One region of the Pantoea sp. X-Soil-TKNS-1279 genome, then DNA from elsewhere that is predicted to be linked to it. Evidence: predicted binding sites of a transcription regulator. Region 1 holds the regulator's gene; each other region holds the start of a gene.
What was found. The regulator CRP, encoded in region 1, controls carbon source genes, mostly activating them, when cyclic AMP is high. The targets are predictions, from matches to a motif close to ATGTGANNNNNNTCACAT.

Region 1 (2,204 bases):
CAGGCTGACGGAGATATGTTCCTGCAAATCGAGCGCCACCTGAAAGGCACGCGTCAGGCGTTTATGGCTGTTATCGCGGCTGGCAGACAGCATATGCATTTGCTGGTAGCAGGTGGTGATCAGATCTACCGCTTTTTGCTGGCGTGCCAGCAACGGCGGCAGCGCTTTCTCCGGGTCGGTCAGCTGCGTCAACAGGGTATATTTGGCATCGCAATAATCCGCCAGCTCACGGTACAGCAGGCTCAGCGACTCGCGCATCGGCTGCTCTTTCCACAGCCAAAACCAGAACCAGTTGAACAACCCATACCACAAGGTCCCGCCGATATAGAGCAGCGGAGGCACCCAGATCGGCATACGTCCCACCAGGCTCAGGGTAAAGATGGAGGCAATCAGCGTGGCAGGCAACAAGCGGCCATGCAACGGGCTGATTTCACCCGTCACGCCTACTAATAACGGCAGCACCAGCAGAATCAGCGGCAGGGGGACGTGATAATCCGTCAGCCACTGGATCAGAAAGCTGCCGGTCGCAAACAGGGAACCGCCAATAATCAGGCGTTTAAAAAAGCGTTTATGCGGCGTATCAAGACCGGCGATGTTGCAACAGGCGGGCACTAAGGAGAACAGCAAACCTTTTTGCAGGTCGCCAAACAGCCAGCCGAGGGCCACGGGCAGGCACAGCACCAGCGTTTGCCGCAGGGCATAGTTCACTTCGGGATGATAGATGATTCGACGCCACATCAGCTCATCGCAGACAAAAACGGCGTGATGCTGCCATCACGCCGTGGGTGAGAAGAAATTAGCGGGTGCCGTAAACGACGATGGTTTTACCATGTGCGGAGATCAGGTTTTGATCTTCCAGCATTTTCAGAATACGGCCAACTGTCTCGCGTGAGCATCCGACGATCTGACCAATTTCCTGACGGGTGATTTTGATCTGCATCCCGTCCGGGTGGGTCATGGCATCGGGCTGTTTGGCCAGATTGAGCAGCGTCTGCGCAATGCGACCGGTCACATCAAGGAAGGCAAGGTTGCCCACTTTTTCTGATGTCACCTGTAGGCGACGCGCCATCTGCGCCGAAAGACGCATTAAAATATCCGGGTTTACCTGAATCAGCTGACGGAATTTTTTGTAGGAAATTTCAGCCACTTCGCAGGCAGTTTTGGCTCGTACCCAGGCACTACGTTCCTGACCTTCTTCAAACAGGCCAAGCTCGCCGATGAAATCCCCCTGATTGAGGTAGGAGAGAATCATCTCTTTGCCTTCTTCATCCTTGATCAGCACCGCAACGGCACCTTTCACGATGTAGTAGAGCGTTTCCGCTTTCTCACCCTGATGAATCAGGGTGCTTTTGGATGGATATTTGTGAATATGGCAATGGGACAGGAACCATTCGAGTGTAGGGTCTGTTTGCGGTTTGCCGAGAACCATTCGCTATTATCCTCTGTTGTAATCGTGCCCAAAACACAGGGGGCAGTTTTCCCTGTCAGGCGGTGAAATCGTAGAGCGCTTCCTGTTAAGGAAAATTATTCGGGTGGACTCTTAAGCCAGGCTTCTGATTCTTCCCGCCTTCGTCTATTGCGACGAAAATATTTTCAGCTCTGTTTGTAGCACAGCTTTTGCTAGCTGTCTTCTGTTGTCTCGCTTCAGCAAAAGGGCGATTAGTCTGGATTGCTGTTTCTCAGGTGAAAGCGTACTCTGGCGGCAAATCAGCCTATTCAGGAGAAAGAATAATGCAGGCACGGGTTAAATGGGTGGAAGGGCTTACCTTTCTCGGAGAATCCTCATCAGGTCACCAGATATTAATGGATGGCAATTCGGGCGACAAAGCACCGAGCCCGATGGAGATGGTGCTGATGGCGGCAGGCGGTTGCAGCGCGATTGACGTCGTGTCGATCCTGCAAAAAGGGCGTAATGATGTGAAGGATTGTGAGGTCAAACTGACCTCGGAACGTCGTGAAGAAGCGCCACGCATTTTCACACATATCAACCTGCATTTTATTGTTACCGGCAAAGCGCTGGGCGATAAAGCGGTGGCGCGAGCGGTTGATCTGTCGGCTGAGAAATATTGCTCGGTGGCGATTATGCTGGGCAAAGGGGTAGAAATCACCCACAGCTATGAGGTTATCGAGCTCTAGCTCGGTCGTAACGGCGCGATTAATCGCGCCGTTACGGTTATGTTTGATTATTCGATGCGTTTGCCTTC
Region 2 (2,204 bases), 1.6 Mb from region 1:
TTGTGCCTTCAGCACTGCTGCTATGCTCGCTGTTTTCTCAGGCAGTACAATCTGCCCCTCTGCCACTGGTATGGGGAATAAAAGAGCAAAGACTGACGGTGACGAATAACGGTAAAGTGCCGATCCAACTCGACAAAGATATCAAACTGCTGCCGGATGATGCGCTTGTGGCGTTGAATGAAACCACAGTACTTCCGGGACAAACCGTCATCGTCTACGGTGCCTGTCCACACCATCTGCCGCTGCAAAAAGAGGTGATGTTTACGCCAATGACAGCCGATGGACAGCAGGAAGCATCGCAAACGTTGCCGCTTACCCACTGATATTCAGATCAGGTCGCCATATATGGCGACCTGGAACTGTCATCCCATCGCCAATCAGAAACGATAACCGACACCAAAGAAGAACACCCAGGGATCGATACGGGTATCAATATTCTGTTGTTGTCCATTCGCTTTAAATTTTACGGTGGTATCGATATCCATGTACCACAATGAAGCATTCAGCATCCAGTCGCGGTTGATTTGATAATCTACGCCCACCTGACCCGCCGCTCCCCAGGAATCTTTCACGCTAAGGTCGGTCAGACCCGCATCACGACCAGTCTGGTTGAATTTGGCATCATAAAATGTGGTGTAGTTTATACCCACACCTACATAGGGACGGAATTGGCTTTTACTGTCGAAGAAATAATATTGCGCCATCAAGGTGGGTGGCAGCTGGCGTACTGTTGCCAGATTACCCGTTGGTCCCAGACCAACCTTGTGACGGAATGGCGTCGCAGCCAACAACTCGACACCGATGTTATCGGTGGCCATATAGGTAAAAGTCAGACCCAGTTGGGTATCATTACTAACGTTAAAACCGCCCATACCCAGCACATTGTCAGAGCCTTCGGTCGGACGTACTGTCGCGCTACCCGCACGCATAAAGAAGTCACCCGCCTCATGGGCCAGTGCCAATTGTGGGATCGCCAGTGCCACCAGCAGCGCGCATTTTGCCAGTTTCATATTCACTCCTTTGCCAGAATTGTTGATGTTATTGATCAGCGTTGGTGGCAAAGATCTAACGCTTTTTCAGGCAAAATGCATGTGAATCAATTCAAATAAATCACTTATAAAACAATGAATTGATTCAGATCAATTTTGGCCTTACACGGCGTAATAAAAATCCCCTTGCGAAAATTTCACAGCGTGACTACTTTGCTATTTCTCTTCCGTTGATTTTGGTTCGATGCTTAGGAGAAGCGGGCGATCAAATGAGCGATTCACTTAACCCTTGCATGACCTGTGGCGCCTGCTGCGCCCATTTCCGTGTTTCTTTCTATTGGGCCGAAGCTGACGATGCGGGTGGCCTCGTTCCCGTTGAACTAACCGAACCCCTCAGCCTGTTGATGCGGAATATGCGCGGCACTAACGTACGCGAACCGCGTTGTGTGGCATTGCAGGGCGAGATCGGCGGCTGCGTCTCCTGCGGCATTTATCAACACCGTCCTTCCCCTTGCCGTGAATTTGAGATGTCGGGTGAACACGACGTGCTGAACGAAGCCTGCGATCGGGCCAGAGCGCGCTATGGTTTACCTGCTCTTTTTCACCCTTCTTTACCTGAGATGACAGAAAGATGTCCTAATCCGGGTGCCAGCCTGCCCGCAGAACATGTACAATCGCCGGGTTAATTAACCCGGTTTCTCCAAGGAGTGTACATGTCTATCACGGCAAGCTCGTTATACCGTGACACAGGAAATTTTCTGCGCCATCAGCTGATTACCATTGTGCTGATGGCGTTGCTTACCTCATTTATAACCGTGATTATCGGCCACGCCCTGACGCCTGGTGCTGACCAGTTGTCGCTGTTGAGTCAGAGCGATGACAGCGCTTCTTCGCTGTTTGAACTGGTACAGAATATGTCGCCGGAACAGCAGCGTATTTTGCTGCGCGCCTCGGCGGCAGGCACCTTCGCGGCGCTGGTGGGAAATACCTTGTTATTAGGCGGTATGCTGTGCCTGATCCCGATGGTATCAAGCGGTCAGCGTGTGAGCGCGCTGCGTGCCATCGGTGCTTCAGCACCAACGCTGCCCAAATTGCTGCTGCAAACCTTTTTAATCACCCTGCTGGTGCAACTCGGCTTTATGGTGCTGATGGTGCCAGGGGTAATGCTGGCGATCCTGCTATCGCTGGCACCGGTGATGCTGGTCAATGAGAAGA
Region 3 (2,204 bases), 800 kb from region 1:
TTCACCGATAAGTTCGGTGTGCCGTGGATGGTGAATGCTTATAAACCAAGAATTTAGTCACCGATTTTACCCCGTAGCGGCGCGATTAATCGCGCCGCTACGGATGAAGGTGGCGTTAGCTAAGTTAGAAGTTATAACCCACAACCAGGTAGTAACCCCAGCCGGTTGATTTCACTTCAAACGGACCATTGCCGAAGTTCAGCTCCTGGCCATCAGCCCACTGTCCACCGTTGTGGAAATAACGCGCCACGGTAGAAACATGCCAGTGGTCGTAGTTCAGCGACAGAATGTGGCTGGATGCAATCGAGTTGCTGGTACGTGATGGACCGGTTTCGTCACGCAGATCGGAACCCCAGTCGAAGTTGGTGAAGCCGATATAGCTCAGCTTACCGCCCCACAGGTCGGTAATCGGAACAAAGTATTTCACCTTGAAGCGATAGCCATCCCAGCTGTTTTCGTTGGCGGCACCGTAGTTCTGCCACTGGTATTTCGCGTACACGTTCAGCGACAGGCCCACATCGGAATGGGTGTCGATATCGGTGCCCAGACCCATATACCAGGTGTTCTGGCGCTGCGACGCGTTGCGGCCCATGTCGTAGATGTAGTTGTTGGCGAAGTACCACTCTTTAAACGGACCAAACGCCAGGCTGGTGCCGGTCAGCTTATCGATGGAGAAACGCGGCTCAATTTCCATGAACAGCGGCGAACCGTGGTCGAAAATACCGTTAGCGTTGCTGTTGCCCAGACCGAAGAAGTTGGTCAGGTCGGCGTAGCCGTAGAAATCAAACCAGTCCTTTTTGGCAAAGGCTTCGTATTCCAGATACACGTCGTTGTTAAACTGTGGTCCGAAACGGGTGTGATAACTGCCCACCACGTTGACGCTCTGATGCCACCAGTCGGAAAGGTATTGCGGGTTGCTGTCTGCTGCTTGGGTCGCGCCGGTCCAGCTGCTGGCCAGTAAGGCCCCTGCTATCAATGCTTTATATTTCATTATCGTTAACCACATGCTCGTGATCGTCGCAAAAATGCGCGATCGGTGTCAGTCGATCCCAGGGGTGGGCGGTGAATTGTTTTAAGCCGGTCTGAGCTGCCGGTTTTTAAAGCTCGCGTAGGGTGCCTGTATCAGTCCGATAGAAAATAGATTTTGATCACGTTTGTCAAAAAGTGTTGCAATTCCATTCACCAAAAATGTGAGTTATGTCACATAAGTGTCATGGGCCGAACGGAACCCCGCAACCGTTTACGTTGTCGCGACGCGTTGCAAAATGCTTATGGGGGAATCGGATGTAGCGGCGCGATTTATCGCGCATGTTTTGCGTGGAGGGGCACAGCACAAAAAAACAGCGCGATAAATCGCGCCGTTACGGATGAGGGACAGCTATTAAGGGAGGGTAACTCGCACCTGCAAACCGCAAATCTGACCCTGCGGATTGAGGCAGTTCGACAGTGCCACCTGCATACGGTGTTTTTGCGCCACGCTGCGAACAATCGACAGCCCAAGGCCGCTACCCTGGGCCTGCACATCAGGCGAGCGAGTGAAGCGGTCAAACGCGCGTTCGATAAAGCCTTCCGGCATACCCGGCCCGTTATCAACAATATCCACCACGGTGTGATTGCCGACGCGATGCAGCAGCACATCCACCAGGCTGCCTTCGGGGGTGTGCAGCATGGCATTACCGATCAGGTTGTCAAACAGGCTGCGTAAATCGGAACGACTGGCCTGGATGCGGTAGTGGGCAGTGCCGTTAAAACCGATATCAATTCCACGCTTATCGGCCACCACCATCAGCTGCTCGATACTCTCCTTCAGCAGGTCTTCCAGCTCAATATTTTCTACCGTGGCGACCACCGACTGATCTTCCTGGCGCGAGATGTTCAGCAGCTGTGTCACCAGATGGCGGGTACGGGTCACGCCCGCTTCCAGTTGATCAAACTGACGGCTGGCCTCGCCCGGTTGAATATGCTGGCGTAGGTTCTCCAGCTGCAACGTCACGGCGGTTACCGGCGTACGCAGTTCGTGGGCGGCATCTTCGAGGAACTGGCGCTGTGACGACCAGGCAGCACGCAGTTTATCCAGCAGCGAGTTATAGGCGGCAACCAGCGGCAGGATCTCGTCCGGTAAGCCATCCGGGGGGACGCTGTCGGGATGCAACATCTCCTGGGCGGCAATCTGGCGCGAGGCCACGCGTAAGTCGCGCGTGATG
Region 4 (2,204 bases), 910 kb from region 1:
CAGACATCAATGGCGCTAAACGCATAGCTGCGCAGATACCCAAGCGGAGTGATCCCCAACTCACGCGCACGCCCTTCACGCATCAGAATCACGGCGGCTGCACCGTCGGTGAGCGGCGTGCTGTTGGCGGCGGTTACTGTGCCATGCTGACGGTCAAACGCCGGACGCAGCCGCGCATAGTCAGCAGCGCTGGCGTTAAAACGGACGTTGTTATCCTGCTCGATCGGGGCTTTCCACGGCGGCACAAAGGCAGGCATCACTTCCTGCGCCAGCACACCAGATTGCCAGGCACGCGCCGCACGCTGGTGTGAACGCAGGGCTAACGCATCCTGCTGCTCGCGGGTGATGCCGTGCGTTTTCGCCATCTGCTCGGCGGTGTCCCCCATGCGCAGTCCGGTGGAATACTCAGCCACCGCCGGTGGCACCGGCAACAGGTCACGCGGGCGCAGGCGACGTAAAATTTGCAGTTTCTGGCTGAAGCGACGCGCTTTGTTCAGATCAACCAGCGCGCGCGCCAGGGTTTTACTGACGCCAATCGGCAATACCGAAGAGGAATCCGCGCCGCCAGCGATACCGGCATCAATGCTACCCGCCATCAGACTTTCCGCCACATTTGCCACTGCCTGAAAACTGGTGGCACAGGCCCGGCTGACGCTGTACGCATCGGTATGCACGCTCAATCCACTACTCAACACGATTTCACGGGCGATATTGGGTGCTTCCGGCATTTGCACCACCTGGCCGAACACCAGTTGGTCGATAACCTCCACCGGCAATTCGCTGCGGGCCATTAATTCGCTCACCACCATCCGTCCCAACTCCAGCGCCGGGATACCATGAAAATCACTCGCCTGGCGGGCAAACGGGGTACGGAGTCCGTGGGTTATGGCGATGCGTTCGCCCTGACGCGTCAGCAGCGGCTGCGCTTTGCTCATTGCCTGTCACCTGTGCTATTCGACCGGGGCGTCATTGCCCAAAGAGGTCTGACCTGATCATCAGTGTTAACCAGGAGCGCGTAAGTCGCCAATATGCAGAGGAAAAAAGTGCGAGGAGAAACACGAAATTAACAAACACTGCCGGAACCAAGTCCGGCAGTTGGGGGGATTAGCGCAGACCGAGCTGGAAGATCAGGGATTCTGCCTGACAGGCGAAGATGAAGTCGATATTCAGGCGCACGCCTTCGGCTTCATTCTCCAGTTGTGGGCGGATATCGCACGGCTCGGATTCAACCTGACGCGCCCGCTCACTCAGGTGCTTCAGCATCGCTTCAGCCGCATGGCGGTCGGCAAACAATCCAGACCAGCTGGCAGTGCAATCGGTGTTGTCGACAACAGTCCCCACATCAACGCAGCAGCAGGCTGCGGTTTCGTTGGCGCTGCATTTATTAATGGCATCAGTCATGGCTTTCTCCTGACGATAAAACAGACAAAAAGGAATTTTTTCTGCCACAAAGTTTACGCCTGAAGCCTTACCGTCGCCACGCTCAACCTGCTAAGTGACGAATATCACACTAAAAATTGATCCAAAACAAATTTGACTCGCTATGCTGGAACGTAACGGCAAGGATTTTGTTAAGCAGATCTGATTTTATCGATCAAATTGGAAATATTTTAAAAACATTATTGCAACAAATACACAGGTCCGACCTATACTCGTCGCACTGGTCTGATATGTGTCTCTGTCGTCAGTCCCTACAATCCGCCGTCCCTTGTTACGCGATGTAACAACGTTTAATAATAATTGATGAGGTTGTGGTCATGAACCATAAGAACCTGTTTGCAAAGTCAGCTGTGGCAGCTGCAGTCGCGCTCGTCTCTTCTCATGTTTACGCTGCTGGCTTTCAACTTAATGAATTTTCAGCAATCGGATTAGGCCGTGCCTATTCAGGTGAAGGCGCAATGGGTGATACCGCCGCCTCCGCCAGCCGCAACCCTGCAACCATGGCGTTGATGGACCGCCCCGAGTTTTCAATTGGTGCGGTGTATATCGACCCGGATGTGAATATTAGCGGCACCAGCCCAACGGGCCGTAGCCTCGACGCCAAAAACATCGCCCCGAACCAGTGGATTCCCAATATCCACTATGTGCACCCGATTAACGATCAGTGGTGGGTGGGGGCTTCGGTCACCTCTAACTATGGCCTGGCGACAGAATTTAATAACGGTTACACCGCAGGCGCTTACGGCGGTACTACCGATTTAACC

Region 2: ompW (outer membrane protein OmpW) is a predicted target of CRP. The motif match lies at 1,090-1,107, and genes of this name have one in related genera.
Region 3: AC6I8N_RS02050 (nucleoside-specific channel-forming protein Tsx) is a predicted target of CRP. The motif match lies at 1,189-1,206, and genes of this name have one in related genera.
Region 4: AC6I8N_RS14305 (YfcZ/YiiS family protein) is a predicted target of CRP. The motif match lies at 1,494-1,511, and genes of this name have one in related genera.

Annotation. Positions count from the first base shown of each region.
Region 1 covers NZ_AP035948.1:3,973,992-3,976,195, reverse strand. The annotation lists gene AC6I8N_RS18665 (YccS/YhfK family putative transporter) at 1-738, opposite strand, end outside; gene crp (cAMP-activated global transcriptional regulator CRP) at 797-1,429, opposite strand; gene AC6I8N_RS18655 (OsmC family protein) at 1,732-2,136, shown strand; gene AC6I8N_RS18650 (phosphoribulokinase) at 2,184-2,204, opposite strand, start outside.
Region 2 covers NZ_AP035948.1:2,375,605-2,377,808, forward strand. The annotation lists gene AC6I8N_RS11210 (hypothetical protein) at 1-323, shown strand, start outside; gene ompW (outer membrane protein OmpW) at 378-1,010, opposite strand; gene AC6I8N_RS11220 (YkgJ family cysteine cluster protein) at 1,259-1,675, shown strand; gene AC6I8N_RS11225 (YciC family protein) at 1,703-2,204, shown strand, end outside.
Region 3 covers NZ_AP035948.1:460,279-462,482, forward strand. The annotation lists gene yjdN (VOC family metalloprotein YjdN) at 1-57, shown strand, start outside; gene AC6I8N_RS02050 (nucleoside-specific channel-forming protein Tsx) at 125-991, opposite strand; gene AC6I8N_RS02055 (sensor histidine kinase) at 1,382-2,204, opposite strand, start outside.
Region 4 covers NZ_AP035948.1:3,067,780-3,069,983, forward strand. The annotation lists gene fadI (acetyl-CoA C-acyltransferase FadI) at 1-935, opposite strand, end outside; gene AC6I8N_RS14305 (YfcZ/YiiS family protein) at 1,105-1,401, opposite strand; gene fadL (long-chain fatty acid transporter FadL) at 1,758-2,204, shown strand, end outside.